Regions from separate parts of the Streptomyces sp. NPDC051133 genome, predicted to be linked through region 2. Evidence: riboswitches for the same ligand, from Rfam matches in the RefSeq annotation. Region 2 holds a riboswitch; each other region holds the start of a gene.

The links. A riboswitch is a leader RNA that binds a small molecule or an ion and turns the genes downstream of it on or off. The one in region 2 is predicted to bind cyclic di-AMP.
Positions count from the first base shown of each region.
Region 1: it holds a riboswitch for cyclic di-AMP, as region 2 does, so the genes downstream of both, AB0N17_RS30450 (C40 family peptidase) here and AB0N17_RS26705 (M23 family metallopeptidase) in region 2, are expected to answer to the same signal.
Region 3: it holds a riboswitch for cyclic di-AMP, as region 2 does, so the genes downstream of both, AB0N17_RS43145 (transglycosylase SLT domain-containing protein) here and AB0N17_RS26705 (M23 family metallopeptidase) in region 2, are expected to answer to the same signal.

Region 1 covers NZ_JBFBBK010000034.1:82,683-93,210, forward strand. The annotation lists gene AB0N17_RS30425 (type I restriction endonuclease) at 1-3,464, shown strand, start outside; gene AB0N17_RS30430 (SprT family zinc-dependent metalloprotease) at 3,470-4,255, shown strand; gene AB0N17_RS30435 (NlpC/P60 family protein) at 4,300-5,364, opposite strand; gene AB0N17_RS30440 (hypothetical protein) at 5,782-6,135, shown strand; gene AB0N17_RS30445 (tellurite resistance/C4-dicarboxylate transporter family protein) at 6,139-7,104, opposite strand; gene AB0N17_RS30450 (C40 family peptidase) at 7,425-8,621, opposite strand; cyclic di-AMP (ydaO/yuaA leader) riboswitch at 8,633-8,802, opposite strand; gene pcrA (DNA helicase PcrA) at 9,065-10,528, shown strand, end outside.
Region 2 covers NZ_JBFBBK010000027.1:121,047-131,574, reverse strand. The annotation lists gene AB0N17_RS26740 (thymidine kinase) at 1-204, opposite strand, end outside; gene AB0N17_RS26735 (nucleotide pyrophosphatase/phosphodiesterase family protein) at 256-1,446, opposite strand; gene AB0N17_RS26730 (DUF5998 family protein) at 1,446-2,042, opposite strand; gene AB0N17_RS26725 (hypothetical protein) at 2,044-2,454, opposite strand; gene AB0N17_RS26720 (GNAT family N-acetyltransferase) at 2,472-5,351, opposite strand; gene AB0N17_RS26715 (HPr family phosphocarrier protein) at 5,531-5,812, shown strand; gene AB0N17_RS26710 (GntR family transcriptional regulator) at 6,015-6,701, opposite strand; gene AB0N17_RS26705 (M23 family metallopeptidase) at 6,912-7,667, opposite strand; cyclic di-AMP (ydaO/yuaA leader) riboswitch at 7,680-7,840, opposite strand; gene AB0N17_RS26700 (pitrilysin family protein) at 8,099-9,487, opposite strand; gene AB0N17_RS26695 (pitrilysin family protein) at 9,484-10,528, opposite strand, start outside.
Region 3 covers NZ_JBFBBK010000088.1:2,799-13,326, forward strand. The annotation lists gene AB0N17_RS43110 (AAA family ATPase) at 1-1,128, shown strand, start outside; partial or broken gene AB0N17_RS43115 (zinc ribbon domain-containing protein) at 1,194-1,548, shown strand; gene AB0N17_RS43120 (ATP-binding protein) at 2,326-2,718, shown strand; gene AB0N17_RS43125 (GAF domain-containing SpoIIE family protein phosphatase) at 2,760-4,901, opposite strand; partial or broken gene AB0N17_RS43130 (IS21 family transposase) at 5,435-6,231, shown strand; partial or broken gene istB (IS21-like element helper ATPase IstB) at 6,228-6,999, shown strand; partial or broken gene AB0N17_RS43140 (hypothetical protein) at 7,059-7,555, opposite strand; cyclic di-AMP (ydaO/yuaA leader) riboswitch at 8,126-8,283, shown strand; gene AB0N17_RS43145 (transglycosylase SLT domain-containing protein) at 8,287-9,051, shown strand; gene AB0N17_RS43150 (WhiB family transcriptional regulator) at 9,274-9,633, shown strand; gene AB0N17_RS43155 (LuxR C-terminal-related transcriptional regulator) at 9,717-9,911, opposite strand; partial or broken gene AB0N17_RS43160 (transposase family protein) at 9,912-10,528, shown strand, end outside.

The DNA of each region.
Region 1 (10,528 bases), on a different contig from region 2:
GCTCCTGGATGACGGACTCGGACGCCGACGCCGCAATCGACGACCTGCGCCGTACTGCCCGCAACGTCGCCACCACCTCGCTCGTCGCGGTCAACGGCGAAGTGACCAGCCGGCTGATCAAGGGAACACCGGTCACCGGTGACGAGGAGCACTATCACGGCGCGACCGTGCATGCCCAGTTCATCGACTGGGACCTGGAGGGCTTGGACGACGCCGAGATCCTGAAGAGGAACGATTTCCTCGTCGTCGACCAGTTGCGCGTGCGGACCTTCGACGGGGCGGAGATCATCCTCGACCTGGTGCTGTTCGTGAACGGCGTACCCCTCGCCGTCATCGAGTGCAAGGGCCCGGACGTCAAGGACGCCATCGGCGAGGCCATCCGCGACCTGCGCGGATACGCGGGCGTGCCGCTCGACGACGACAACGGACGCGACCGCCGTGACCCGCGCTCCCAGGTGCCCGAGTTCTTCGCCCCTGTACAGCTGCTCATCGCCACCGCCGGCGAACATGCGGCGCTCGGGACCATCACGTCCGACGAGAGCCACTTCGCGGCCTGGCGCAGCGTGACGCCGGACTACTACGACGACAAGGACTTCGCCCGCACACTTCAGGCGATACGGCGAGGCGACGGGACACGGCTTCTCGAACCAGGTGGGGCGCCCACCGACCTCCATCGCCTCGTCGGCATCGTGCTCAAGCCCCGCAACCTGCTCAACATCGTGCGGCACTACGTCTTCGAGATGCCGGTGAAGTCGAAGCCGGGGGAGCCGCCCGTCACCGTCAAAGCGGTCTGCCGCCACCAGCAGTACCGCGCTGTCGAGAAGATCGTCCGCAAGCTGCGCACCGGGCGGACCGTGGACGATCCGGCCGCCGAGCAGGACGAGCGCGGCGGTGTCGTCTGGCACACCCAGGGCTCCGGCAAGAGCCTGACGATGGCCTTCCTCGCTCGCAGGCTCCAGACCAGCCGCGATCCGGAGCTCAACCGCTTCACCCTGCTGGTCGTGACCGACCGTACGCAACTGGAGCAGCAGCTGGCCGCCGCGGTCCGGGTCGGTGGGAGTGACGTACGGGTCGCCCGCTCCCGCTCCGATGTCGAAGGCATGCTGGAGCGCGCGGGCAGGCACGGAGGACGTGCCGTCATCTTCACGATGATCCAGAAGTACCTCGGGCGGATCCCCGGCGTCATCGGCACCGGAGAGGGCGAGTCGAGCGACGACCGTGACCCGGTGGCCGAATTCGAGGCCGTACAGGAGCGCTTGGCCGAGGGCGCGTCGGCAGAGGAGGCGTCCGATCCCACGCCGGCTGACGCGGCTGTCGACGAGGTGCGGCGGCGGTTCACCGAGTGCAGCCCCTCCCCGTACGTCCTCGTACTCGTCGACGAGGCGCACCGGTCCCACACCTCCGTGCTGCACGCCTGCCTGCGCGACTCCGTGCCGAAGGCGGCCCGGGTCGGCTTCACCGGTACGCCGATCATGAAGGGCCGGCGCGAGGACACCGGACGCATCTTCGGACTGGAGCCGGACGGGAAGTTCCTCGACTCCTACCTCATGGACGAGGCCGAGCGGGACAAGGTCGTCGTGCCCGTCCGCTACGAGGGCCGTACAGGTCCGGCCGGGGTGCGAGACAAAGACGAGCTGAACGGGAAGTTCGAGAACCTGATCGCCCATCTCCAGAGCGCTCAGCAGGCGAAAACGCGTAAGCAGCTCAAGCCGACCAGCCGTACCGTCGCCGAGTCGCTCCCCGTGATCCGCGCCAAGGCCAAGGACATGCTGGAGCACTACGTCACCGGGCCGCTGACCGGGGGATTCAAGGCGCAGGTCGCGGCGGTGAGCCGCAGCGCGGCCGTGCTGTACCGGCACATGCTCAACGACGCTCGGGTTGAACTCCTGGCCAGGGTGCGGGCCTTCGACCCCGAGTCCCTGCGGCATAAGGACGTCGCCGACTACACATGGGACGAGTTGGTGCTGCTACGGGCCTGGCATTACCAGGAGATCCTGCGCCGGATCGACTTTGTGCCCGTCATCTCCGCTGGGAGCGAGAAGAAACGCGGGCAATGGCGTGAGTGGACGGACCCGGTCGCACAACAGCAGCACGTCGAGCGCTTCCTGGAGCCGTTCCCACAGCTCCCGCCGGACAACCCGTGGGTGACGCAGCACACCCCCGAGGACGACCCCGTACCGGCGGGCGGCATCGGCCGGAACCCCTGGAGCGGGCTGGCCGCCCCGCACATCGAGGAGCCTAGGCCTGTCGCGTTCCTCATCGTGAAGTCCATGCTGCTCACCGGGTTCGACGCGCCCATCGAGCAGGCGCTGTACCTCGACCGCCCGATCCAGGACGCCGAACTGCTCCAGGCCATCGCTCGAGTGAACCGCCCGCGCCGGGCCAAGTACGAGGGCCGTGTCGTGGACTACTACGGCGTGCTGAGCGACTTGGCGGTCACCCTCCCCGCGTACAAGGGCGACGGGCCCACCCTTCAGACCGTCCGCAGCCTCGACACGGCCGAGGTCCCGGAGATGCAGGAGGCCGCGGACGAGTTGCGGGACTTCCTTGCGGACCTGGGCATCACCGGACTCGACACCCCTGGCGGCATCGCCCAAGGCATGCTCACGCTCGGCGACGAGAGCGCAAGGTCGGAGTTCGACACCCGGATGAGCCGCTTCACCTCGGCGCTGGAGCGCGTCCTGCCTCACGAGGCGGCGCTGAAGCTGGTACCCGAGGCCCGGAACTGGACGCTGTTGCAGAAGCGGGTACGGCGGCACTACCGGGACGCGGAGGGCGGGACCTTCTCCGTGCGGGCGTACGGACGCAAGGTTCGTGCCATGGTGGCGGATCACCTGGAGCTGCCCGAGATCGAGCAGGTCATCGCGCCGGTCTCCATCCTGGCCCCGGACTTCGACGAGGTGGTGGCGCGCATCCCGGATGTGCGGGAGTCGGCGGCGGAGCAGGTGCAGGCGCTGCGTTACCACCTGGAGGAGAGGCGGCGGTCGGAGGACCGTCCGGTGCTGCGGACGCTCTCAGCAGAGCTGGAGGCGATCCTGGAGGAGTTCGCGGGGCGCTGGGACGAGATCAAGGTGCGCATCGGCCCCCTGATCGACAGGGCCCGACAGGCGGAGGAGGTCGATCCCGAGGTTGCCGACCTGACAACGGTCGAGCAGCAGCTCTACACGAAACTCTCCGACCGGATGACCGAGGATCCGGCCTTCGACCTGCCTGATCCCGCCATGCTCAGGAGCGTGACGGTCGAACTCGCCGCGATCATCGAGCGCCACGTGTCAAGTGCCGCCTGGTCGGACAACGAGGCCAGCCTGGACTCGCTGCAGAGCGAGCTGTGGCGTGGACTGCGCCGGGCGGGCGTCAAGCCGAGGGAGCGCGCCAGGGAGCCACTGGAGAACCTGTCGCAAGCGCTGACCGGGCACGCCCAGCGGCACGCGGCGGCGTTCCGGGCGGCGGCTCGGGGACAATAGGCGGTGTGCCGACGACTGCCGAACCGCGAGACCCCTGCCGACCCGCCTTGGAAGACGGCCAGGTGATCGTCGTGGCGGGCAGGGAGTTCCGCGTGGTCGTCAGTGAACGCCGCCGAAGCCTCGGTCTCACAGTGGAGCGCGACGGCTCGCTCGTCCTCCGCGCGCCGCAGGGCTGTGACCCCGAGCGCGCGGCAACCTTCCTACGAGAGGGGGAGACATGGCTGGCCGAAAAGCTGCGACGGCGTGAGGATCATCCGCCGGCCCACCCTGAGCGTGGGTTCCGGGACGGTGAGACGTTCGCCTATCTGGGACGTGCCTATCGGCTCCAGATCAGCGACGAAGAACGAGCCGCCGTCCGGCTCGTCGCTGGGCGTTTGGTGATCGGCAAAGGGATCGCGCGGGATCCGGTCGTCGCTCGACGTGCGCTCATCGGCTGGTACCGGCGCAACGGACAGCGCTGGACGCAGGGAAGGCTTCAGCCGTGGGCCGCACGCATGGAAGTACGGGAGCCGGACGTCGTCGTACGTGATGTTGGCGGCCGATGGGGGACCTACCGCCCCGGCGACGGCGCTCGCGGGACCATGGCGCTGCACTGGGCCCTCTTTCAGTTGCCCGTGCACCTGGTCGACTACGTCATCGCCCATGAACTCGCCCACATCAGGATTCCGGGACACGGAGCGGACTACTGGTCTCTGCTTCGACAAGCCATCCCCGAGTGTGAGGAACGCAAGGGGGAGCTGGATGACCTCGGGCGTCGGCTGTGGCTCGGAGATATCCGGGAAGAATCCTGAAGCGCCGATCGTGGGGGTGCTCAGCCTGCCCTCACCAGCGTGTCTCACGCCACCCGGGTGGCCCCGGCGAACGGCATCTCGTCGATCGGTGCCACGCGCACCGGTGCCGACGGGTTCGGGGCGTGGATCATCCGGCCGCCTCCGATGTAGATGCCGACGTGGCTGATGCCCGAGTAGAAGAACACCAGGTCCCCGGGCTGAAGTTCCGAGCGGGAGACGCGCCGGCCCGCGTCGATCTGGGCGTAGGTGGTGCGGGGCAGGGAGATGCCTGCGGAGTGGTAGGCGGCCTGGACCAGGCCCGAGCAGTCGAAGGCGTTCGGGCCGGTCGCGCCCCACACATAGGGGCTGCCGAGCTTGGCGTAGGCGTATGCGACGGCCGCCGCGGCGCGCGCGTCCGGAGCCGCGGCGGACCCCGCCTGCTCCAGCTCGTCCCGCGTACCCGAGGCCGACCGTGAGGCATGCCCCGCCGCGGCGCCGTCACCGGTGGCCTCGGCGCGTTGCGCCGGAGTGAGCTGCGCCAGCAGCCGCCGGGCCTGGTCCAGCTTGCCGGTGATGGACCTCTTCTGCCGCCGCAGTTCCGCCTGCCGGGACCGCAGCGCCGTCAGCTCCACCCGGGAGGCGCCCCGCAACTGCTCGATCTCCCGCAGCTGTTCGCGCACCCGCGCCACGGCGGTGGCCTGCCGGTCACCCGCCCGCTCCGCGAACGCGGCGTCGTCCAGGTACCGGTCGGGATCGCTGGACAGAGCCAGCTGCCAGGCGGGGGCGATGCCGCCGTCGCGGTACTGTGCCGCCGCGATCGAACCCAGCGCGTCCCGGGCCGTGTTGAGCCTTTCCTGCCGACGGGCGGCCTCGTCCCGCAGCGTGTTCAGCCGGTGCTGGGCCGCGTCCGCCTTCTCCTTCGCCCCGTCGTACTTCTGGGTGGCGGTCTCGGCCTCCTGGTACAGCTTGTCCACCCTGGCCTTCACCTGCGCCGGCGTGAACCGCGGCTCGGCGTGGCCGGTCCCGTCGAAGCCCGTCGCGGTGGCCGCACCCGCCAGGGCGATCGTGACGGCCGTCCGGGCCGTATGACCGCTGAGCGGGCTCTGCCGGGGCTTGCGGTGCGCTGCCACCTGGACCGTCACGTCCTTCCGTACGACCCGTACGACCGAGCGGTCGATACGGCCGGCGGCGGCCCGCACAGGGGTAACGGGCCGCCGCCGGACCTTTCTCGGCGGGGGCGACCGGCTGCCGCCCCTGGCCCGGGGCGGCGGTGGGGAGCCGGTCACCTGGGGGAGGACGCTAGGCCTGACGGTGACGAGTCGGTAACGCGGTGTACGGAACTGGCTTCGACGGATCTCGGGTGACCGTTTGTGACCGTGTCACCGGTCCGGAGTCGTCTTCTTCACGCAGCGTGGTGACCGAAGCGGGGAAACCGTGACCGGCGAGAGTCGCGGGCTGCTATGGAGCGCATATATGCAAGATCCACCGGCTCGAACACCGGGCCCGGTGGCGGAGGGCTCCAGGGCCCCTGGTTAGGCTCCGGCTCCATGGACGTACTCATCCATCTCTTCGTCGGCCTGCACATCATCGGCATCGCCGCGCTCCTCGGCGGCTTCCTCACCCAGATGAAGGCGATGGGCCAGGGCACGGCCCGGTTCGTCCCCGGGATGCTGCACGGCGCGCTGACCATGCTGGTCACCGGCGTGGCCCTGGTCGGCCTCAACCAGGCCGACGACCACCACGTCAACGCCGTCAAGATCGGCGTGAAGCTCGCCCTGCTGATCGTGATCCTCGGGCTGGTCTACGTGAAGCGCGACGAGGAGAAGATCGACGCGGCCCAGTTCGGGCTGGTCGGGGCGCTGACCGCCACCAACGTCTTCATCGCGGTGCTCTGGACCTGACGGTCAGCCGTCCCCGCCGCCGGCGCGGGCCGCACGCACCGCACCGGCGGCGGTCACGAGCCACGCCGCCACCGCCACCCACACCAGCACGCGTCCCGGCCCCCTGAGCCACGGGAGGCCCACGGCGGCCGCGACGGACAGCGTCGCCACCGCCGTCATTCCCATCGGGAACACCGTCGCCCACCGGCGCATGTCGTAGCCGGGCCGCGGCCGCACCGCCTCGGCGGCCAGCAGCACGACGTAGCAGGCCAGGTCCAGCACGAGCAGCACGACCGTCGCCGTGACCAGCACCGCGCGGTCGTCGCCGTCCCACAGGTACAGGCGGCCGTCGCCGGCCAGGAGCAGCTTCGCCCCGGCCAGCGCCGAGATCGCCAGCGCCCCGCCCGCGATCCAGTGGTCCCCGGGGCCCTCCAGCACCTGCCGCGCGTCGAAGCGGGGCAGGGCGACCCCGTAGAGCACCAGGCCCAGCCAGAACAGCACCAGCGCGGTGTGCGCGAGCCATGCCGTCCCCTCGGCCACGGCCAGCGTGGCGGCCAGCACGGCGAGCCCCTGGGTGGCCACACAGCACAGGAACACCGCACCCGGCATGCGCCGCTTCCAGTGCCCCATGACCAGCACGAGCAGCACCGGCCAGAGCAGCGCCGAGAGCGCCAGCAGCGCCGCGGCCAGGGTCTGCAGGCCCGGCGTGGAGAGCCCGGTGCCCAGCACGGTGGTCGCGGCCACGGCGGTGAGGGCGCCCGGGCTCTCCGCCTCGGTGACCCAGCGCTGCCGCTCGCCGGCCAGCCGCAGCGCGAAGTCGGCCGCCAGCGCGATCCAGCCGAGTCCGGTCAGCACCAGCGCCACCCGCGAGAGCGTCTCGTCACCGGTCAGGTGCAGGCCCACCGAGAGGATGCCGGTCGCCATCACGGCGGCCCCGGCCGCGGGAGGCCGTCCCGCCCACCACGCGCGCAGACCCGAGAAGCCGGACATGCGCCGATGCTAGGCAGCCGAGCGGCCCGGCATCGGGAAGGGCACGCGCGCGAGGGCGGGTGAAAACGCCGGGACGCGCCCGGGCACGGAGAACCGGCGGTGCCCGGCGCGGGCACGGCGTGGGTACGACGTGCGGTTCGTGCCGGGCGTGGGCACGATGCGTGGTTCGTGCCCGGCGCCGGCACGGCACAGGACGGACGCACCCGTACGCGCGCGCGTGCGATCGGCCGCGAGTCCTGTGCACCGTACGCGCGCGTGTGGCGCGCGCACGGCGTAGGTCCCGCGGGGCGGACGCGCGCCCGCCCCGCGTCCGCCGCCGGTCAGACCGGTCGCACCACGCTGTGGATCACCGGCTCCCCGGTGTGGTGGACCGCCTGCTCGCGGACGTACGCGCCGGGGCCCGGGGCGTGGATCATCATGCCGTCGCCGGTGCAGAGGCCGACGTGGCTGCTGTCCTCGCGGAAGAAGACCAGGTCACCGGGGCGGGCGTCGTCGAGGGCCACGACGGTGCCGGCGACCGCCTGGTCCCGGGCCGCGCGTGGCAGGGTGACGCCGGCGGCCTTCCAGGCGGCCTGGGTCAGGCCCGAGCAGTCGTAGGAGCCGGGACCGCTGGCGCCGCTCACGTACGGCTTGCCGATCTGGGCGCGGGCGAAGGCGATCGCCTTCTCGGCCCTGGTGGCCTCGGGGCCGGAGACGACGTGGGCCTGCGGGCCGACGTCCGGCTGCTTCTCCTGCGGGAGCGCGGCCGGGCGGGAGTCCGCCTCGGCCGTGAGCCGGGACAGCAGCTCGCGCGCGAGGACGAGCTTGCGCTGGACGGTGGCCTTGGCGCCCTTCACGTCGTACGGCGCGGCGGCTGGTGTCTCGGGTGTCTCCGTGGTCCGGGTGGCCCTCCCGCGCCCGGCCGCGTCCTTCACGTGTGAGGCGAGCCGGTTCATCACCCTGTGCTGGGCGAAGTGGTCCTGCGGATACTCGGCGAGGAGGGAGGCGGCGGGGTCGGGGGCCACCGTGAACGGCGCCAGACCCTCGCGGGGCCGGGCGCGCCGGGCCGCGCGCCGGGCGCCCTCCTGGCGCGGTTCCCCGGCGCGCGCCCACTCGGGGGCCGTCCGGTCCCCGGTGAGCGCCCGGTGCCCCGCCGTCCCGTCCCCGGGGTGCGCCTGCTCCCGGACGGTCCGGTCCTCGCCGGGCGCCGTCTCGCGGGCCGTACGGTTCTCGGTCAGTGCGCGCTCCCGCGCCGCCTGGTCCTCGGCCCTGGCCCGCTGCCGGGCCGCGGCCTGTTCCTCGGCGCGCGCCCGCTGCCGGGCCGCCGACTCCTCCTCCGGCGCCGAGTCGGCGCGGCGGTAGAACTCGTCGATCTTCTTCTCGATCTCCTCCAGGCTCGGCCTGCCGTCGTCGGCGGGGGCCGCCTCGGCCGTCTGGGACAGGACGGCCACGGAGGTGAACGCGGCGGTGGCGAGGGCGGGGCCACGCAGGCCCGGTCCACGGGTGCCGGCGGGGCGCGGCTTGCGGTGCGACGCCAAAGCTGGCGACTCCTTCCAACGTGCGCCGCCTACCGGGTTAGCTGTCGGGTTCGGGCGGGTGGTTCGGAAGGGTTGCCCTACGGCGTCGTCCCGGGCGGGAGTCGGCCGATTCACCCCAGGATCGGTGGGTCCCCGGCTCCGGGCACCGTGCGGGGCGCGCCGGACTCGGCGGAGGCCGTACGGCCCGGCGACGTTCGCCGGAGAGGGGTCGTGCGGCCTGACGGAAACCTAGCCAACTCGTGTGTCTTCTGTGAAGGTTGGTGCGAGGTATGTCCGATACATTTCCGTGACCTGAGGGCACTTTCACACCCACGTGAGCAGGCGCTTCCGCAGCGTGAGGGGTCATCGGGCCTTATTGACACGAAGATCAACCGTCCACGGGACCGGCCATGTTCCGGGGACGGCGGCCGGTTGTCGGTGGGGCGCCCTAGACTCGGAGAGCGATGAGCAGCCTCTTTGACGACAGCTTCCTGGCGGACCTCCAGCCCTCGCGCGGGCACGAGGAGGAGCCCCCGCCACCGCCCGAGGACGACCACGCTCCGGAGCCGCTTCCGGACGATCTGTTCGGCGGGAAGTTCGACGTGCCGCCGGACCGGGACGCCTACTACCGCGACGGTGCCCCGCGTCCCGCGATCGACGCGGCGGCACTCCTGGAAGGGCTGAACGAGAACCAGCGCGCCGCGGTCGTGCACGCCGGCACTCCGCTGCTCATCGTCGCCGGTGCCGGCTCCGGCAAGACCCGCGTGCTCACCCACCGCATCGCGCACCTGCTCGCCGAGCGGAACGTGCACCCGGGCCAGATCCTCGCGATCACCTTCACCAACAAGGCCGCGGGCGAGATGAAGGAGCGCGTCGAGCAGCTCGTCGGCCCGCGGGCGAACGCGATGTGGGTGATGACGTTCCACAGCGCGTGCGTGCGCATCCTGCGCCGGGAGTCGAAGAAGCTCGGCTTCACGTCGTCGTTCTCGATCTACGACGCCGCGGACTCCAAGCGCCTGATGGCTCTGGTCTGCCGCGACCTGGACCTCGACCCCAAGCGCTTCCCGCCGAAGTCCTTCAGCGCCAAGATCAGCAATCTGAAGAACGAGCTGATCGACGAGGAGGACTTCGCCGCCCAGGCCGCCGACGGCTTCGAGAAGACCCTCGCCCAGGCCTACGCCCTGTACCAGTCGCGGCTGCGCGAGGCCAACGCCCTCGACTTCGACGACCTGATCATGACGACGGTCAATCTGCTGCGCGCCTTCCCGGACGTCGCCGAGCACTACCGCCGTCGCTTCCGGCACGTCCTGGTCGACGAGTACCAGGACACCAACCACGCCCAGTACGCACTCGTCAGGGAACTCGTCGGCACCGGCGAGCGCGCCGACGAGGCCGACACCCCGCCCGGCGAGTACGACGTCCCGCCCGCCGAGCTGTGCGTGGTGGGTGACGCGGACCAGTCGATCTACGCCTTCCGCGGTGCGACGATCCGCAACATCCTCCAGTTCGAGGAGGACTACCCGGACGCGACGACGATCCTGCTGGAGCAGAACTACCGCTCCACGCAGACCATCCTGAGCGCGGCCAACGCGGTCATCGAGCGCAACGAGTCCCGCCGCCCGAAGAACCTGTGGACCAACGCCGGCCACGGCGCGCGGATCACCGGCTACGTCGCCGACACCGAGCACGACGAGGCCCAGTTCGTCGCCGACGAGATAGACCGTCTCACCGACGCGGGTGACGCCAAGGCCGGCGACGTCGCCGTCTTCTACCGGACCAACGCCCAGTCCCGCGTCTTCGAAGAGATCTTCATCCGCGTCGGCCTGCCCTACAAGGTCGTCGGCGGTGTCCGCTTCTACGAGCGCAAGGAGGTCCGGGACGTCCTCGCGTACCTGCGCGTCCTCGCCAACCCCGAGGACTCGGTACCG
Region 2 (10,528 bases):
GGCGTACAGGTCCTGGTCGTCCGCCACCTCCACCGCGTCGGTGACCAGGCCGAGCCGGGAGGACAGCTTGCCCTCACCCGCGCGGTCGTTCCGGGTGAAGATCATCCCGACGAGGCCCCGCGCCGAGCGGTTGTGCTCAATCTGCAGAGCCAGCGTGGACTTCCCGCAGTCCATCGTTCCGGAGAAGAACACCAGCTCGGACATGAGGAGTTGAACACCTTTCGGCACAGGGCGGAGTGGGCGGGGCAGGGAACTTCAGGAGCGTACTTCGAGCAGCGGGACCAACTGCTCGGCGGGGGTCATCGAACCGTGGTTGCCGACCAGTGCCGACTCCTTGGGCTCCCGCTCGGAGGCGATGATCAGGACGTCGTCGTACGCGGCCGCGATGACGTCCCCGAGCCGCGCGTACACCCGCTCGTCGATGTGCGGCCCGAACCAGCCGGCCGCGATCGCCTCGTCCCGCGAGGCCACCCAGAACTGTTCGCCGAGCACCTCGCGCCAGCAGGTCAGGACGTCGTTCTCGGCGCCCGGGACCGCGTACACGTGCCGGGCCCGGCCCTCGCCGCCCAGCAGGGCGACCCCGGCGCGCAGCTCCCAGTCCTCGTCGAAGTCGATGCGGTGCTGCTCGTCGAAGGGGACGTCGACCATGCCGTGGTCGGCGGTGACGTAGAGGGCGCTGCGCGGCGGCAGTTGCTCGGCGAGGCGCTGGGCGAGCCGGTCGACCTTCATCAGCTGGCCGCGCCAGGTGTCGGAGGCGACGCCGTACCGGTGCCCGGCACCGTCCAGCTCGGCGTAGTACGTGTACACCAGGGAGCGGTCCCCGGCGGCCAGTTGCTCGGCCGCGAGGTCCATGCGCTCCTCGCCGGTGAGCCGGCCGTGGAAGCTGCCGCCGCTGAGCGCGACCTTGGTGAGCGGGGTCTGCGCGAAGGTGGGCGAGGACACCTGGGCGGCGTGCACCCCGGCGTCGTGGGCCAGCTGGAAGACGGTCGGGTAGGGCTGCCAGGGGCGCGGCTCGGTGTACGGCTGCCAGCGGAGCTGGTTCATCAGCGCGCCGGTGGCCGGATTCCGCACGGCGTACCCGGGCAGGCCGTGCGCGCCCGGCGGCAGGCCGGTGCCGACGGAGGCGAGGGAGGTGGCGGTGGTCGCCGGGTAGCCGGCGGTGAGCGGGCGGCCGGTGCCACCGCGCGAGGTGCCGAGCAGCGAGGCCAGGAAGGGGGCCTCGTCGGGGTGGGCCCGCAGCTGCTCCCAGCCCAGTCCGTCGATCAGGAAGACGCAGACCCGGTCGGCCGCGGTCAGTTCCGTGATCGTGGCGGTGAGGCCGGGGACGCCCATCCCGGCGGCCACGGTGGGCAGCAGGTCGGCGAGGGAGCCGGTGCCGTACTCGGGCAGCGGGGCGGTGTCCAGGGCGAGTGGTTCCGGGTGGTCCCAGGCGGAGAGCTGGGACATCAGCGTGTGAGGTCCGCGGTCGCCTCCGAGATGGCCTGCGCGAAGGCGAGCGTCTGCCGCACCGTCTCCGGGCCGTCCCCGGCCTCGCTGACGCGCAGGCTGAGGTCGTCCGCCGTGGAGTTGCCCGTGTAGCCGTGGTCGGCGTCGCAGTTGGGGTCGCCGCAGGCGGCGGGCTCCAGGTCGATGCGGCTGACCGCGCCCCAGCCGATGGTCAGCACGACCTCGCGGGGCAGCGTGCCCGGCTTGTACTGCTCCGGGTTGGCGACCACGCGGCTCACCACGACCGAGGAGATACGGCCGAGCTTCACGGACTCGGTGGAGGTGGTGGCGTACGGCGTCGGAGAGGTGCTGTCGGCGGCCTGCTCGTCGGTGTGGCTGACGATGAAGCGGTTGCCGGTGAGCACCAGCACGGTCACGTGCCGGCGGACCTCGTTCTGGTCGAACGTCGTCTCCTGGTGGACCAGGTACGACCGGATGGGCTCGCCGCCCACAGCGGCCTCCACCGCCTCGGCCACGAGGGCCGGGTAGTAGCCGCTGCGCTCGATCGCCGCGCGCAGCCCCTGGGTCGTCGTACTGGTCTTGGCCATGGCGTCCATCTTAATCCGTGGGCAAGGGCGCTCCGGGCCAGTCACGGGGACGGGGGCAGCCTGTGCCCGCGCGAGGGAGCCTGGGGACGAACCCCGGCCGGATCTCCAGATCCTCCGCGGCGATCAGGCAGGAGACGGGCTCCGGGCCGCCGCCGTCCGCTTCGAACGCGACCACGACGGGTGGCGTTTCGCCCAGGGCGCGCCGCAGCCGTGCCGTCTCCTCGGCGGTGGGCTCGCGGAAGGAAGGGTCCTGGAAGGCGGCGGGGCACGAGACGTAGCCCGTGCCGGTGAAGAGGATCTCCAGGCCGTGGTGACAGGTGAGGTCGTACCCCGCGGCCAGCCGTAGCCGCCCGGCGTCCCAGACGATCACTTCCCAGTCCCACCAGTTGCCCTCGGGCACCCGGCGTCCCGCGATCCGCATGCCCTCCCCTCCCCCGCTCAGTAGGCCGGCATCGTGCGCGGGCCCAGGTCGTCCCGGGCCGGCGGGGGCGCGAGCCGGACCGTGGCACCGAGGACGCTCGCGCCGTGCGGGGCGACGACGACCGGCTCCAGGGTGACCGCGACGACCTCCGGGTGGTCGTCGACCAGCCGGGACACACGCAGCAGCAGCTCCTCCAGCGCGGGCGTGTCCACGGGCGTGGAGCCGCGCCAGCCGAACAGCAGCGGTGCCGTGCGGATCGACCGCACCAGCGAGGTCGCCTCCCGGTCGGTGACCGGGATCAGCCGGTGCGCCGTGTCCTCGAGCAGCTGCGAGGCGGCCCCGGCCAGCCCGAAGGACAGCACGGCGCCGGCCGCCGGATCGATCACGGCCCGTACGACCGTGTCGACGCCGCGCGGTGCCATGCCCTGCACCACCGGCCGCAGTTGCTCGGGCGCGCCGAACAGCTCCGTCAACTCGTCGTAGGTGCGGCGCAGTTGCTCCTCGTCGGCGACGTCGAGGCGCACCCCGCCGAGGTCGGCGCGGTGCCTGAGGTGCGGGGCCGTGGCCTTCAGGGCGACCGGGTAGCCGAGGGCGCGGGCGGCCTCCGCGGCGGCGTCCGGGGTGGGTGCGGGGAGCGCGCGGCGGACGGGGACGCCGTACTTGCCGAGCAGCTCGCAGGTCTCCGCGTCGGAGATCGTGAGCCCTTCCCCGCGGGCGAGCAGCTCACCGATCAGCCGGGCGGCGCCCTTCTCGTCGATGTCCTCGTACTCGGGCACCTTCCCGGGATCGACCGCCTCCCGCCGCCACTGCCCGTACTTGACGGCTTCGGCGAGCGCCCGCACGGCGCGCTCGGCGGCGGGGTAGGCGGGGATGAGACGGGTGCCGTCCGGAGGGGCCAGGGGTATGCCGTCGGTCCCCTTGGGAGCCTCCGCCCGCGCGGCCGGGCCACTGCCGCCCGCCCGCGGCGCGGCCCGGGGCGGCGGGGCGCCGCCGTCGGTGCCGGGCGCCCTCTCGACGGCCGCGGGTGCCGTGCTCGCCGCGGCCGACAGCGCCTCCGCCAGCCCCCCGAGCTCCACGTGCACCACGAGCACCGGCTTGCCCGGCACCGCGGCCGCCGCCGACCGCAGCGCCTCCGCCAGCTCGGAGTCCCCCGGCGACGCCTCGCCGATCGCGGGGATCGCCGTGACGACGACGGCGTCGTTCGTGTCGTCGGCCAGGGCCTGTCCCAGGGCGCGGTGGAAGTCCCCCGCCGTCGCCCCGGTCGTCAGGTCCACCGGACGCGCCGGCCGCAGCCCCTCCGCGAGACAGCGGTCGTAGGTCAGCACCCCGAGCGACTCCGAGTTCCCCAGGATCGCCACGCGCGGCCCGGCGGGCAGCGGCTGCCGGGCGAGCAGCAGCCCCGCGTCGACCAGCTCGGTGATCGTGTCGACCCGGATGACCCCGGCCTGCCGCAGCAGCGCGGACACGGTCGCGTACGGCAGCCGCGTCGCCCGCACCGCGTGCCCCTGCGGTGCCGTGCCGGTCCCCTGCACCACGACCAGCGGCTTGGCCGCCGCCGTCCGCCGGGCGAGCCGGGTGAACTTGCGGGGGTTGCCGATGGACTCCAGGTACATGAGGGCGACGTCGGTCTCGGGGTCGTCGTACCAGTACTGGAGGACGTCGTTGCCGGAGACGTCGGCGCGGTTGCCCGCGGACACGAAGGTGGACACGCCGGTGACCCCTGTGACCCCTCCCCCGCGCCGGTGCAGCCGGGACAGCAGGGCGATGCCGATGGCGCCGGACTGGGCGAAGATCCCGATGCGGCCGGGCCGGGGCATCTCCGGGGCCAGGGACGCGTTCAGCCGGACGTCGGGGGCGGTGTTGATGACCCCGAAGGCGTTCGGTCCGATGATGCGCATCCCGTACGTGCGCGCGTGCCGGACGAGGGCCCGTTGCCGCTCCCGCCCCTCGGGCCCGCTCTCGGCGTATCCGGCGGAGAGGACGACGAGTCCCTGGACGCCGTGTTCACCGCACTCGGTGACCACCGCGGGCACGTGATCGGCCGGTACGGCGACGACGGCGAGGTCCACGGGACCGTCGACGTTCCGCACCGACCGGTGGGCGGGCACCCCGTCGACGTCCTTCAGGTCCTCGGGGAAGGCCTTGTTCACGGCGTGCAGCCGGCCCGCGTAACCGGCGTCCCGGATGTTGTCGAGGACGCTGCGGCCGACCCCGCCGGGGGCGCGTCCGACGCCGACGACCGCGACCGAGCCGGGGGCGAGGAGCCGCCGTACCGAGCGGCCCTCGGCGCGCTGCTCCCGGGCTCGCTGGACGGCGACGGAGCGGTCGGTGGGTTCGAGGTCGAACTCCAGGCGGACGACGCCGTCCTCGAAACTGCGTTGCTGGGTGTAGCCGGCGTCCGTGAACACCTTGATCATCTTGGTGTTGGCGGGCAGCACCTCGGCGGCGAAGCGGCGGATGCCGCGCTCGCGCGCGACGGCCGCGATGTGTTCCAGCAGGGCGGAGGCGACCCCGCGGCCCTGGTGGGCGTCCTGCACCAGGAAGGCGACCTCGGCCTCGTCCGCGGGTGACGAGGCGGGCATGCCGTCGGCGCCGATGCGGTCGTAGCGTACGGTGGCGATGAACTCGCCGCCGACGGTGGCCGCGAGTCCCACCCGGTCCACAAAGTCGTGGTGCGTGAAGCGGTGGACGTCCTTGGCGGAGAGTCGCGGGTACGGCGCGAAGAAGCGGTAGTACTTCGACTCGTCCGAGACCTGCTCGTAGAAGCTGACCAGGCGGTCGGCGTCATCAATGGTGATGGGCCTGATGCGTGCGGTGCCCCCGTCGCGCAGCACCACGTCCGCCTCCCAGTGGGCGGGGTACTGGTGCCGGTCCTGCCGGTCCGCCGAGGTCTGCATGGGCCCCAGAGTACGGCTCGCGTACGACAACGGCGCGAGGCAGTCTGTGGAGGACGGAAGTCGGAGCCGAGGCCGCGGCCCCGACGCCACACCGGTGCGCGGCGAAGGTCCGCATCGGGCACGCTTCACGGTGTGGGAAACTGGTCTAGACAACCCTGAAGACTGAAGGGCAGCAACACATGGCTGAGCGCCGCGTCAACGTCGGCTGGGCCGAGGGCCTCCACGCCCGCCCCGCTTCCATCTTCGTCCGAGCCGCCACGGCCGCAGGCGTCCCGGTGACGATCGCCAAGGCCGGGGGCAACCCCGTCAACGCGGCCTCCATGCTGGCTGTCCTGGGTCTGGGCGCCCAGGGCGGCGAGGAGATCGTCCTCGCCTCCGACGCCGAGGGTGCGGACGCCGCCCTCGACCGTCTGGCCAAGCTGGTCTCCGAGGGCCTCGAGGAACTGCCCGAGACCGTCTGAGTCACACCGTCCGAAGTCACACCGTGAAGCCGCGTCACCCTTTTCGGGTGGCGCGGCTTTCGTGTTTTCGCGGCCGATCGGTGAATTCAGTCGCGGCCGGGCAGACCGATGCATCCTGCGGCCGCCGAATTCACGGCAGCAGGAAAAGGCAACGGAAATACCCGGCCCACCGAATATCATCTCTTTGTATACGGTGCCGGTGTTAATGCCGCCCGCCCGACGTGTGTACGGCGTGTTGCGAAGTCCTCACACGCTCCCCCGCCCGGCGGAAACGCAGCCGGTGCACGGCCGACGCGCGCTCGGTGTGCACGGCCGTGACCGCCCGCGCGCGCTCGCCGTCACCGCGCGCCACCGCGTCCACGATCGCCCCGTGCTCCGCCCAGGACTCCACCGGGCTCGGCGCGGACTCCACCGCGTACATCCAGGCGATCTTGTGGCGCAACTGGGTGAGCATCGAGGTCAGCGACGGACTGCCGGAGGCCTGGGCGAGCGTCTCGTGGAACCAGCCGCCCAGTGCGCGCAGATCGGCGCTGTTGCCGCTCCTGGCCCGCTCCTGGCCCAGCCGGACCAGCCCGCGCAGCACCTTCAGATGGGCCTCGGTGCGCCGCTGCGCGGCCCGGGCGGCACCGAGCGGCTCCAGGAGCAGACGCATCTCCAGCAGGTCGGCCGCCTCCTGCTCGGTCGGCTCGGCCACGCACGCGCCCGCGTGCCGGCGGGTCACCACGAAACCCTCGGCCTCCAGGGTGCGCAGGGCCTCGCGGACGGGCACGCGCGAGACGCCGTAGCGGCGGGCCAGTACTTCCTCGGTGAGGCGGCTGCCGCGTTCATGGACACCGGCGACGATGTCGTCCCGGATCGCCGTGCACACCGAGTGCGCCGGAATACGCATGACCGACCTCCGCCTTAATCCCCGTGAAACGCCGACGATGGACGCGTGTTCTGCGACTCTATTGCAATGAGCCGGAATTTCCGACGGCGGGCCGTAATCCATGGATATTTTTTGGACAGCGGTGCGGGCGGAGACAGCGGAAATACGGCGAAAGCCCCGGCTCGGCGAGCCGGGGCTTGTCAGGGGTACCGGCGATCGCCGTCCGGTCGGTCAGGCGTTCACGCCGTGCTTGCGGAGGTAGGCGACCGGGTCGACGTCGGAGCCGTAGTCGGGCGTCGTACGCGCCTCGAAGTGCAGGTGCGGGCCGGTGACGTTGCCGGTGGCGCCGGACAGGCCGATCTGCTGGCCCGGGGTGACCTGCTGGCCCACCGTGACGCCGATGGAGGACAGGTGGCCGTACTGGGTGTACATGCCGTCGGCCATGCGGATCACGATCTGGTTGCCGTAGGCGCCGCCCCAGCCGGTGGAGACGACGGTGCCCGAGCCGACCGCGTGGACGGCCGTGCCGCTGGCCGCGTGGAAGTCGATGCCCGTGTGGTGGCCCGAGGACCACAGGGAGCTGCTGGCCTCGTAGCCGGTGGAGACGTAGGAGTGGGCGACCGGCGGGACGAAGGCGTTCAGCCGCTTGCGCTCGGCCTCGCGGGCGGCACGGGCCCGGGCCTCGCGCTCCTGCTTGGCCTTCGCGGCCGCGGCCTTGGCGGCGGCCTCCTCGGCGGCCTTCTGCTCGGCGGCCTGCTTCTGGGCGGCGGCCTGCGCGTCGATGTGCTCGGCGATGTCGTCGCTCACGGCGAGCACCGGGGTGAGGCCGGTCTGCTCCGCGGAGTTCTCGGCGGCGAGGGCCGGGGAGGCGGCGAGGGTGCCGATGACACCGGTGGTGGTGAGGGCCGCGACACCGGCCGCCTGAGCGGTGGTGCGCTTGACCCGGCCGGGCTTGCGGTGCTTCCCGGTGGCGCACATGAACGCCATGAAGTGGCTGGTCCTTTCCTTCCCTCTCGCCTACCGGGTTAGCTGACGGGTTCGGAGCAGGAAGGTCTCCTACGGGCTCCCCCGCTTCCGCGCGGGCGCCCGATTCACCCCAGGGACGGTGGGTCCCCGGCTCCCCTGGCTCGCGCCGTACGGGGACTCGGCGATGACTGTCCGGTGCCGCGGGCGCGGCGTACTGCCTGACGAACAGCCCGGACGACGCTAAGCGGGGCGGCTTTCGAACCTCAAACGCAACCGGTGTTTTGTAGCGCATCCCACAGGGCAGACAGGCAACCTCCGTCTCAAATCGGTCATCTGGGGAAGCGGTTGGAACGACAAGGGCCCTGACGACCCGTAGGTCGTCAGGGCCCACGCGCGAGTACGGCGTGTGCGTGCGTGCCGCAGTGGCTGCCGCCACGCGGCGGCCGCGGACGCTACTCGGCGGCCACGACGGTGACTTCGCCGATGCCGAGCGCCTCGACCGGCGCCTTGATCTGGGCGGCGTCACCGACGAGGACGGTCACCAGGCGGTCCACCGGGAAGGCGTTCACGACGGCCGCGGTGGCCTCGACGGTCCCCGTCGCCGCGAGCTGCCGGTAGAGCGTCGCCTGGAAGTCGTCGGGCAGGTACTGCTCGACCTGGTCGGCCAGGGTGCTCGCGACGGCCGCCGCGGTCTCGTACTTGAGCGGCGCCACGCCGACCAGGTTCTGCACGGCGACGTCCCGCTCGGCGTCGGTCAGGCCCTCGGCCGCGAGGGTGCGCAGCACCTTCCACAGGTCGTCGAGCGCGGGACCGGTGTTCGGGGTGTCCACGGAGCCGCTGATGGCGAGCATCGAGGCGCCCGTGCCGTCCGGGGCGGACCGCATGACCTGCCCGAACGCGCGCACGCCGTAGGTGTAGCCCTTCTCCTCGCGCAGCACGCGGTCCAGGCGGGAGGTGAGGGTGCCGCCGAGGCAGTAGGTGCCGAGCACCTGGGCGGGCCACACGCGGTCGTGCCGGTCGGAACCGACCCGGCCGATGAGCAGCTGCGTCTGGACGGCGCCGGGGCGGTCCACGATGACCACGCGCCCGGTGTCGTCGGCGGTCACCGGCGGCACGGGCCGGGGCTCGCCCGGGGTGCCGGTCCAGGCGCCCAGGGTGTCGCCGAGCAGCTCGTCCAGGTCGATCCCGGTGAGGTCGCCGACCACGACCACCGTGCCCGTGGCGGGACGGACGTAGCGGTCGTAGAAGGCCCGTACGGCGGCGGCGTCGATCTTCTCGACGGTCTCCTCGGTGCCCTGGCGCGGGCGCGACATGCGCGAGGCCGCCGGGAAGAGCTCCTTGGAGAGCTCCTTGGCGGCACGGCGGGAGGGGTTGGCGAGCTCGTGCGGGATCTCGTCCAGGCGGTTGCGGACCAGCCGCTCGACCTCGCTCTCGGCGAAGGCGGGCGCGCGCAGCGCGTCGGCGAGCAGGCCGAGGCCCTTGGCCAGACGGGAGGCCGGGACCTCCAGGCTGATCCGGACGCCGGGGTGGTCGGCGTGCGCGTCGAGCGTGGCACCCGCGCGCTCCAGCTCGGCGGCGAACTCCTCGGCGGAGTGCTTGTCCGTGCCCTCGGAGAAGGCCCGCGCCATGATCGTGGCGACGCCGTCCAGGCCCGTCGGCTCGGCGTCCAGGGGCGCGTCCAGCAGGACCTCGACGGCGACGACCTGCTGGCCGGGGCGGTGGCAGCGCAGGACGGTCAGACCGTTGCCGAGCGTGTCGCGCTCGGGGGCGGGGAACGCCCACGGCTTGGCCTCGCCGGGCTGCGGCTGGGGGTGGAAGTCCATGGTGGCGAGCTCGGTCACTTGGCCGTCTCCTCGTTCTCGTTTCCGGCCTCTACGGTCGCTTCCGCCTCCGGGTCCTCGGGCACGTCGGCGTCCTCGACGCTCTCCGGGGACTTCGGCTCGTAGACGAGCACCGCGCGGTTGTCGGGGCGCAGCCGGGCCTTGGCGACCTCCTGGACCTCCTCGGGGGTCACCGCCAGGACCCGCTCGACGGCGGTGAGGGCGAGCTGCGGGTCGCCGAACAGCACGGCGTACCGGCACAGTTCGTCGGCGCGGCCGGCGACCGTGCCGAGCCGGTCCAGCCACTCGCGCTCCAACTGGGCCTGGGCGCGCTCCATCTCCTCGGGCGTGGGGCCCTCCTCGGCGAACCGGGCCAGCTCCTCGTCGATGGCGGTCTCGATGACCGGGACCTCCACGTCGCCGGAGGTCTTCACGTCCAGCCAGCCCATGGAGGGCGCGCCGGCCAGGCGCAGCAGGCCGAAGCCGGCCGCGACGGCCGTACGGTCGCGGCGCACCAGCCGGTTGTACAGGCGGGAGGACTCGCCGCCGCCGAGGACGGTCAGGGCGAGGTCGGCGGCGTCGCACGCGCGCGTGCCGTCCTCGGGGAGCCGGTAGGCGGCCATCAGGGCGCGCGCCGGGACCTCCTCGACGACGACCTCGCGCTTCTGCTCGCCGATGACCTCCGGCAGGGAGCCGTCGCGGGGCTGCGGCTTGCCGTCGTGGGACGTGATCGAGCCGAAGTACTTCTCGATCCAGGCGAGCGTCTGCCGCGGGTCGATGTCGCCGACCACGGACAGGACGGCGTTGTTCGGCGCGTAGTAGGTGCGGAAGAACCGGCGCGCGTCCTCCAGGGTGGCCGCGTCCAGGTCCGCCATCGAGCCGATCGGCGTGTGATGGTAGGGGTGGCCCTCCGGGTAGGAGAGGGCGGTCAGCTTCTCGAAGGCGGTGCCGTAGGGGACGTTGTCGTAGCGCTGACGGCGCTCGTTCTTGACGACGTCCCGCTGGTTCTCCATGGACTCGTCGTCCAGGGCGGCCAGCAGCGAGCCCATGCGGTCGGCCTCC
Region 3 (10,528 bases), on a different contig from region 2:
AGTCGTGATGTCCCACTCGGTAGCACCGAAGTATTGACGTACCGCGGAATGGCAAATGCCATGGCGGGCGAACTCGCGCAGGCGGAGGAAGACCTGTCCATCGTCATTTCCCGTGGCAAGGCGGGCGCCAAGCTGCGGTGGGGTATGTGGGCTTACTACATCCTGCCCATCGTTATGTATATGCGCGGCTCATGGGATGACGCAGCCATCATCGCCCAACGAGGCCTCTCCATCGCCACGGCTTCCTCGCTGGAGAGAGAAATGGAAGTCGCCGGCAGCCACGCTGCGGCTTGTTACGTTCCCGCTGGACGAGGCGACTGGGCGGCAGCTGCCATTCACCTCGAAGCAGCGCAGCGCAAGACACGCGAAAACGGCACGGCACTGGACGTCCTTTACACAGGTCTGGCTGAGGCCTTCATGGCTCAGGCCAGCGATGACACCTCTCAGATGTTGACTGCTCTGGAGCCTTTGTGGCACACAGCAGACGACCAGGAGAGGCGAGGTTACGCACGCTGGTTCCGCTGGTGGGGCCCGCTCCTCGCCGAGGCGCTCATCAAGACCAATCGATTGGACGACGCTGGTGACGTGCTGGCAGAACTGAACGGGCTTGGTGAAACGGCCCCCTGCTTCCTGCTGTCCTCGCTGCACGCGCAGGGGCTGCTCGCCGAGAGCAACGGAGACCTGGACCACGCCATCGCTTTGTACCAGCAGGGTACAAGCATCCCCGCGACTGCCGATGATGCCCCCTTGCACCGGGCGCTTCTCCAGCAGGCCTTGGGATGTGCACTACGCTCCGGCGGCAGACGCAAAGAGGCGGTCGAATGGCTGCAGCTGGCTCTGAAGGGTTTCACAGCCCTCCGCGCCGCCCCCTACGCAGACCGCTGCCAGGCCGCACTGGGGTTCAGCCCCCCCAGTACCAATGTACCCAACAGGGACAAAATGCTTGACCTCAGCGAGCGAGAACGCGATATTGCTGTGCTGGTGGGCCGGGGCATGACCAATAATGAAATCGCAAGTGTGCTCATTATCAGCCCCAAGACGGTGGAATACCATCTCGGCAACATCTACGCACGCTTCGGTCTCGCGGGACGGCGCGCCCTGAGAAGCCAAATCGCTCACTCTTTCTAGCCAGTGCCGCATCACACAACGTTCGCCCCGTCGCGATGTGTGGTGACCAAGGCTGAACACACCTCGGTGCCGGGATCTCCCTGGAAGAACTCACGGGAATCCGGCAGAGGGTACGGCTTCGCAAGCCCCAACGGGTCACGCTCCGCTCCCGGGGCCTTCGCCCAGCTCGCAGACTTCATCGTCTACAAGGCCAGGCGGGCAGCCGTGGCCCCTGGGCTTCATTGATCCCGCGTACACGTCGCAGACGTGCGCCGAGTGCGGCCACGTCGACAAGCGCAACGTGTCGGCCAGGGGCTGTTCATCTGCCCAAGATGCTGCGTCGTTGTCCACGCCGACCGGAACGCTTCCCACAACATCGCCCAACGCGGCGAGACCGTGTGGAACACGGGACGTGAGTCACGCGTCCCCGCCACCCCATAAGGGTGTCCGGACGGAGGAGCCAACCCAGCAGCCATTAGGACGCCACCTCCAAACCCGGCCCCTCAGGGCCGGATCAAGTTGACACCTGGAAGACCTTCGCGAGACCCGGACTCCGCGGCCGCCCGTGTCGAGCACCCCTGTCTTCTGCCTGGACCACTTCGGTCCGCTCAACCTCCAGCCCCATCCCCACAGCCCCATCCCCGGCCGGCACTGGGCTGAATGCGGCTGAATGCGGCGGCAGACACAAGGGCCCCGACCTTGCGGTCCCCGACCCCGACTTCGGGCCACCCACACGCGCCCACACGGGATCCGGCACCTGTTCGCCACCTATGACCTGGCCCAAAACCAGCTCTTCAGGCACGTCAAGAAGACCAAGAACAGGTCGAAGTTCCTGGACCACCCCATCACTCTCTGCGCGACCCCACACGGCATCACTTTCAGGCAGTGTCGGAAGGCCGCTCGCTGGCGCTGACCGACCTCGGTACGGACCGGGAGCCGTCGGGCCGTCATTCTGTTTTACAGAGCCGTCCTGGTAACTATCAGTCACTTCCGATCAATAACTGGCAATTTTGATCCATCCTGAGACGGTTACCGAAGCAGCCCGTACTGCACAGTGCCCGCGCCATGGCAGCGACGCCCGTCACTGCACAGGCTTCACCTCGGCGTGGACATGCCTGGCGGACACACGCAAGCGGACACCTGACATTGCCGCGAAAAGGACTCAATAACATCGTGGAACCATGCATAACGCCCAACCCGATGTACAGGCGATACGCGATGAACCTTCCGGGAAACAGCCGTGCCATCACCCAGGCCCGGACAATTGCTCGCTACGGCCTCACCGTCATCGGCTGGGAGGGAGACGTTCATGCAGCCACCGAAGTATTGTCGCAGCTCGTGAAGAACGCCGTTCAGCACGGAGTGGCCCCTGATAACTCCGCGGGCGAGATCGGCGTCTCCCTCGCTATCAATGAGATTGAGCAGCTCATCATCGACGTCACCGATCCCAGCCCGTTTTTCCCTGGCTTCGCATCGGCTCTGCGGGGCGCGCAAGGGCGAGGGCTCCGGATAATTCAGAGACGACAGGCGGAGATCACGTGGTTCGCACCACCGAGCCTGGCCTGTAAGACAGTCCGCGCCACGATGACAGCCGGGACAGTGGACAGGTGAAGGCCCGAGCAATGCCTCGCCATGAAGCCTCGGGCCGCATTCTAATGCTGTTTCAGCAGGAGCAAGGCGCAGTCGTCAGTGTTCCGAGCCTGCTCCAGACAGACTGCGCTGATGCGATCCACACTGGTAACGCCGCTGTCGCCACAGGCAGACCGGTGGAAGGCCATGCGTAGTAGTCGCTGTGCTTGGTTCGGATTTATATCCCGACGGTCGGTGAGCCCGTCGGTGTACAGAAGAAGTTGTGCATCTTTATCCAAGGAATACTGGACGGTTTCATACTGGGAGTCGCTGAAGATACCCAAGGGCAGCCCTGGGCGACCAGGCAGATCGTGCACTTTTCCCCTGGTGTACAACAACGGAGCTGGGTGGCCCGCATTGGCCGAGGCTATCTCAAGGGTGGCAGGATCCAGAAGCACCAGGTAACAGGTGGCAGTTCGGGCGTGATCCGAATCACCTTCGTTGTCTTCGGTGAGCAACTGATTAGTATGCCGCAGGAGGTCAGCCGGGTCTTCCGTAATGGCAGCATAGGCACGTATCGCGGTTCGGAGTTTACCCATTTGCGATGCCGCCTGGGTGTCGTGGCCTTCCACGTCACCAATTACCAGTAGGAGGCGACCGCTCATGGTTCTCAGGGCGTCGTACCAGTCCCCGCCGGCATAGGCACCAGTTACGGCAGGCAAATACGAGGCGCTCAGGTCGATGTTGGGGAGAGAGGGCAGGGCTGTGGGCAGCAAGGCCTGCTGCAGCTGGACCGCCCGAGTGTGCTCAGCATCGTAGGAGCGGCATCGGTCCAAGGCTCGGCCAAGCAGGCCAGCGGTTGCCACAAGGAGGGCTTGGTCACGAGGTCCGAAGAGGCGAAGCCTGTCGAAGGACAGCATGCACGCCGCGGCTGGGGAACCGGGCTGTCCGACGGGGATCGGCAGGGCTGCCCAGGCCTGCCGATCCAGGCGATAGGCGAATCGGGCATAGTGTGGATAGGCTGCGATGAGATCCTCGTGGGACTCGATGAACACCGCCCTCTGTTCACGTAGCGCATCCATCAGCGGCGCACTGATGGACAGCGGCATCTGATTGAGCGAAGAAGCAGTTTGTGCGCTTTGCCCATAGCTAGTGAGCAGGTTTATCCGTCCGTTGACGACTTCGGCCAGAACGATGGCATCCGCGCCGAACACGGCAAGCACGTCGCAGGCCGCAGCAGCCAATTGGTCTGTAGTGCTTGCCTCGGCGCAAGCCGAGGCAAGCACCAACATTTGTTCAGCGCGTTGCAATTTTCGAAGAATGCGATGTTGATCAGTCGGGACGAGAGATCTTTCGTCGGCCACCTCGGCGACATGCCCGACGAGTACAGCACCCTGAGGATTTGAGGCGTCACGCGAGAAGCGCGCCTGCAGATGACGGATTCCTCCCGGCCCGGCAATGCGATAGGTAGACTTAAAAGGACCCGGAAGGCCCAGAAAGCTCCCCACCGCACGAGCAGCCTGAGCCTTCTGCACAGACGGCATTCTGTCGAATATAGTCTCCATCGGGTAACTACCTGCTGCGGACAGGCCGTGCAGCTGAGCAAAAATAGCATCCCCAGTAATAATGCCGGTTTCCAGATCCCAGGAAAATTCACCCATTTTAACCTTGCGAAACCGACAGGACGTCACATCCGAAAAGTCCGGGCGGGGCATGTCGGCCAGAAGATCCGACACGTCAGCGGCTGCACTTGCCAAGAACTCTTGTTCCACGGAACTGAATGGTGGAAATCCTGGCCTTATGGCGATCAGAGCCCCTTTCTTCTGCGGCAAGGGGAATACAGCTGCAGCCGCAGATCCGGTCACCGAGGGCATGGGATAAGGACGCTCCCTGCCGCTGCCAGCCCAGGCTTTCCCCAAAGTGATCGCACAGCACACCGGCCAGTCGCCGGCAGACTCAAGCAGCCGTTCAGAAGGAACCCAGTTGGGATCGAGATTATTGCTTGAAAAGGATTTCAGTCGTGCACCGTCCTCCTCAAGGAGCATGAGTGAGCAGCCAACCCTGCCCATCCAGCTAAAGGTCCTGGCCAGCATGTCCGAAAGCCCGCCCAGACTACCGACCGCTTCCAGGCTGCTGGCAACAAGATCCGGACCTGCTACAGGAACCGCAGCAATCGGCAACGAATATGGAAGTGAACCTGCTTCTCCCTGATACGAGCTGCACATCCCAGCGCCCTTGACTAACCAAGCACGTGACTTTATGAAGAAACTCCGTTCCATGTTTGAGGAACTGACGCGCAATCCGTCCCGTCATCTCCCCCGTGACCTGTAGTTCTAGCTCAGCAACCGACGCCACCCTCACCTACCCCAGGAGCCTTGCATCCGCAACCAGACGAGGGTCTTCATCGGTAAATTCCGAACACAGCCCCTTCTTGTTGCAGAGACGGCAACGGACGTGGCTCCTAGCGCCTTCCGCACCTACCGTCAATCACATCGCGCGCTGTGATGCATTAGGGCCGCACGAACACCTCATTGACGCTCCCCCCTGCTGTGAGGTGTTCCGCATCGCAGCGCGCGGTACTCATGCCGTTGCCCCAACTGCCGGTTGCCTGCGGGCCACTGTGGTCTTGACGTACTGGCGGAACTCGAGCACGAGGCAACTGGCCTTCGTCGATCGGGCTCGGCATCCACGCCACCCGCCCTCACCGAGCCACGCCAACCGGAGGCGAAGGGCCCACAGCAGCAACAAACGGTTGCACCGGACCAAGGCGGTCGTGCGTCGGCATGTCGCTCCGCGTGAGGCGGTCCCGCTGCATCCGGAGGTGGTCGCTTTCGTGGGGCACTACGACTTCGACATCGATGTGCTGGCCGCCTACCGGCCCCAGGGCAAAGGCGGGTCGAGCGGCAAGTCGGCATCGTCCGTGATCACGTGCTGGCAGGCCGGGCCTTCTCCTCCGTCGAAGAGATGAACGCCGCCTTCGCGGCTTGGTTGCCGCTGCGGCGGGCGAAGGTCCACGGCACCCACGGCGAAGTCATCGGTCACCGGGCCGTGCGCGACCACACGGCCATGCGTCCGTTGCCGAAGGTCCCCTACCTGGTCGCCCAGCGGCATCTGCGGCACGTCGGCAAGGACTGCTTGGTCCCCTTCGACGCGAACCTCTATTCGGTGCCCGCCCGCAAGGTCCGTCCGCGCCAGCTGGTAGAAGTCCGGGCCACGAAGTCCCAGGTCGCCCTGCACTCCACTGTCCCCCACGCCACTTGCCGGACGTTGCTGGCCGTCCACTCGCGGGCGGTCGGCCGCGGAGCTCGCGTCGTGGACGAGACGCATTGGGACGGCCTGCCCACCGGCGCCGGCCGCCGCGTCACCGCCGGCGACACTCTGCCTTCGCCCCGCCGCAGCCAGCCGCTCGGGTCGGAGACCGGACCGCTGCAGGCTCTGCTGAACCGGTCCGCAGCCGCAAGCGTCGGGGTCGGCCGCCGTCCGCTGTCGGTCTATGACGAGCTGACCGGCAGCCGGCCCTTCACCACACCCGCCCCGGCGAAGGACGCCCGTTGAGCGAGCTGACCAGCACCCGCATCCGCGCCACCGCCGTCAAGCTCGGCCTGCCGCACCTGGCAGAGGCCCTGAACCAGTACATCCAGCGGGCCGACGAGGCAAAGAATGGGCTACCACGACCTGCTCGACTTGGTGCTGGCCGAGGAACTCGCGGTCCGCGACGACCGGCGCTTCCGCAATGGTCTGCGGCTGTCGAAGCTGCCCCATCACAAGAGGCTGGAGGATTACGACTTCTCCTTCCAGCCCGAACTCGATCCGCGCAAGGTCAAGGACCTGGCCACCCTCTCCTTCGTCGAGGACAAGGCCAACGTCGCCCTGCTGGGGCCGCCCGGGGTCGGCAAGACGCACATCGGCGTCGCCCTCGCGGTCGCGGCCTGCCGGGCCGGCTACTCGCTCTACTTCACCAGCCTCGACGACATGGTCCGCCACCTCAAGGCCGCCGAGGACCAAGGCCGGCTGATCAGCAAGCTCACCAGCTGCCTCCGCCCGAGCGTTCTCGTGGTCGACGAGGTGGGCTACCAGCCGCTTGAGCGGGCCGAGGCGAACCTGGTCTTCCAGGTCATCTCCAAGCGCTACGAAAAGGGCTCGATCATCCTGACCTCGAACAAGACTTTCGGCGAATGGGACCAGGTCTTCGGCGACGAGGTCCTGGCCACCGCGATCCTCGACCGCCTCCTGCACCACTGCGAGGTCGTCTCGATCAACGGCAACAGCTATCGCCTCAAGAACCGCCTTCAGGCCATCGAACGGGACACCGAGGTGGCCTGAGCAGTGGTGCACACAACTTCTTGCTCGGTGGTGCACTTCCTCAGACGAGTACGCGGACACTGGGCTTCCAGCGCCCGGCGCTGTTCGTGGACGGCGGCCAGGGACGGGATCACGGTGTTGAGGGTGCCGGGGCCCGGAACGACGACGGTCTGTTCGTCGAGTGCGTCGAAGACATCGTCGATGAGCCGGGCAGCCATGCGGGGCATTGGGCCGGACGACTTCGACGAGTCTGCTGTGGCCGGCTTTCCGCAGGTCGGCCGGGAGCCGTAGCGTTTCCGCAGCCACTTGACGGCCGGGTGGCCCAGGCGCGGTCCGAGGACGCGTTCCAGCGAGGGGGGAACTGGGTGAGCGGGCCGCGTATCCGGTTGGAGGTGCGGGTGGATTGGGCTGCGAGGTCCTGGTCGAAGGCCACCAGGACGGTCAGCTCGGCGGTGATGTCGTCGGTCAGCTCCAGCGAGCGCAGGCCGCCGTCCGCTGTCGGTCTATGACGAGCTCACCGGCATCCGGCCCTTCGCCTCACCCGCCCCGACCGAGGACGCCCGTTGAGTGAGCTGGGATCTCTCACCCACATCGCCGTCGTATCGCCCGGATTGCTCGCCCGCGCGATCTGCGCGGTCAGAGAGGGGGCTTGCTTACCGGCAGGGGGACAGAGCGACAACGGACACCTCGACAACTGCGTCGATCTTCGAAACAGCTCCGAGCATGCCCGCTGATCACGTGGCGCACCGGGAAACTCCAAGATCCCTAACAGAGTCAAGCTAGGGAGTGGCTGCCGTATCGAGGACATCATTTTCGTCACTAGCACATTTATATAGGCATGACGAGCACTAACATCATCAATAGTACGTTTTGATACTAGTTGCTAACTCTTCCCGTAAAGGCGGCTAACATCTTCACGCGGTGTGGCCTGCATCACGCATGAATGGTGACCAGTCGAATCCACGTGCCAGATCCGGGTCAGCAGCGGGGAGTTGGGGGTTCATGGAGCCCTGGGGACGCCTGTGCCGCACGCTCTCCGTACCGGGCACGAGCCTCCTGGATGAATTCGAGGGCTTGTCTCCCGTGCAAGGTTCGCCTACGGTGCCCGTCACTCCGAGTTGACGTCGAATCCCGCTGCAGCTCGGAAATCCGAAATTCGCTAATTCACGAACAGTGGGAGCGGGGAACCCAAACTTGCCGCACGCCCGAAAACGGGCCGGCTTGGGGTGAAGCCGCCTTCAAAAGCGGCCGGACAGCTCCAGTCCGAACCCGACAGCTAACCTCGCAGACGGCAGGAGAGGCCTTGCCATGCCCAGACAAGGAAAACATCGTCGCCAGAAGGACACCCAGACGGGGCGTCACTTGACGATTGCAGGGATCGGCGGCAGCGCAATCGCCCTGCCGCTGGTGTGCGCGACCACGGCCGATTCAATTCCGCAACTTGCTCCAACCACCGAACACACCAGCACACTCGACACCCACGCTTCTTCCGCTGCTACTCATCACAAACCCGTGACGTATACGGTCGCTCCCGGAGATTCGCTATCGACGATAGCTGCAAAATTCTCCTTGCCTGGCGGCTGGCAGAAGCTCTATCGGGATAATCGGACCAGTATCGGCGATAATCCATCAGCTATTCGCACCGGCATGAAGCTTCTAGTGAACGGTGGGTCCAGGTCGACCGCCTCTCCACACCACCCTGGCAGTAAAGTCCAGCATTCCTCGGCTCCTAGGACACGGAACAAGACCTACCCGAACAATCTTGACGGCTGGATCCGTGAATCACTCGCGGTCATGTCAAAGCATGGAATTCCTGGCTCATATCAGGGAATTTATCGCAACGTCATGCGCGAGTCTTCCGGAAATCCGCAGGCTGTTAACAACTGGGACTCAAATGCGGCCGCAGGCACGCCATCCAAGGGACTTCTTCAGATTATCGCGCCAACGTTTGCGGCATATCATGTTCCAGGGACTTCAATGAACCCCTTTGATCCAGTTGCCAACATCACGGCAGCCTGCCATTACGCAGCTGCGCGTTACGGTTCCATTGACAACGTCCACGGCGCCTACTGAAATTCAGAGAAGCCGACGCTAGCCACGTCTACCTGCCCCTGGCGTGCGGCGATGATGCCGCGCCGGCCGACATCCCTAAAGCGGAGGCGAACACATGCTACGCGAGGCATCGCCGCGCCCGGGGCAACTGACAGAGCCCGCTGAGCAACAGGGAGCCAGTAAGCACCTCGATAGCCCATCAAGGCCAACTCGCAACGTTTACTCATGATGGGATAAATTGTAGTGACATCGGTTACTCATTGGAGCACGCAGGGGCGGTGTCGAACCACGCCACCGGACGATCTCTTCGTCACTGGCGCCGCGCAGAACCGTGCCAAAGCGGTGTGTACCAGCTGCCCTGTACGAACCGAATGTCTTGCTTTCGCGCTGGATCATCGGATTGAGTATGGAGTCTGGGGCGGAATGACTGAACGCGAGCGGCGGGCTCTATTGCGCCGCCGTCCAACGGTCGTTTCATGGCGTCGCCTTCTGGAGACAGCGCGTGTGCAGTACCAGCAGCAAACCAGTGATGCAGGGGGCAAGCAGATCCCACCACTCGCAGCACAGACCAGCCGAGCGACGGTGGGAGTAATCATCGAATAAGGCCTGAGCATGTTAACTGGGACCAGGTCAGTGCGTGCAGTTGGCCGGTCTCACGAGGTGACTGAGAATGACGCATGACGCCCCTAGTCCCGGAATTGGCGGCGACTACTAAAACCATATCTGGAATAAATATGACCACGATGGTATTCAACAGTTTTCGAGCTGATGAAGAGCTCGACACCAATCTCTTCATGCTCCTCAGTTGGGTCGACAGATGAGTGAAGCCCCGGGTAGACGGGTTCACGACCAAGACCACCCGGTACCACCAGAGGCTTCACGTGCTTGTCTGTCCGCGCGGGCTGGACGTGTCCAGCCGATCTCCCTGTCCTTCCTCGCCGCTCGCCTGCGCGAACACCGTTGTCGGACCGGAAGCTCCCGGCCGGCCGTCGGGCCCTGCTGGTGTTGGCGCATCTGCGGAACGGAACCACCTATGCCCAGCTCGCGGCAAGCTTCCAGGCCAGGGACGAGCACGGCCTACCGCTACATCAGCGAGGCCGACGACCTGCTGGCGGCACTCGCACCGAACCTCGGCGAGGCCGTCCGGACCGCTTCGACAAAGGCATACGTCCTTCTCGACGGAACGCTCCTGCCGATCGACCGGATCGCCGCCGACCAGCCCTTCTACTCTGTCAAGCACAAGAAGCACGGCATGAACGGCAGGTCGTCGCCGATCCCTCGGCCGGCCGCCGTGGGCCTCTCCGGCACCGTCAGGGGCCGTTCACGACGTCCGCGCGACCCGCGAACACGGCACCATCAACGCCCTCGACCAGGCACAAAGCTCTTGCCGGGCGGACAAGGCCTCCAGGGAGGTCCCGGACCAAAATCCGCGCCCTCCTCGAACAAACCATGGCCGCCCCCAAGAACCGGCGCCTCCTCCGCAAACTCCGCTGCTCGA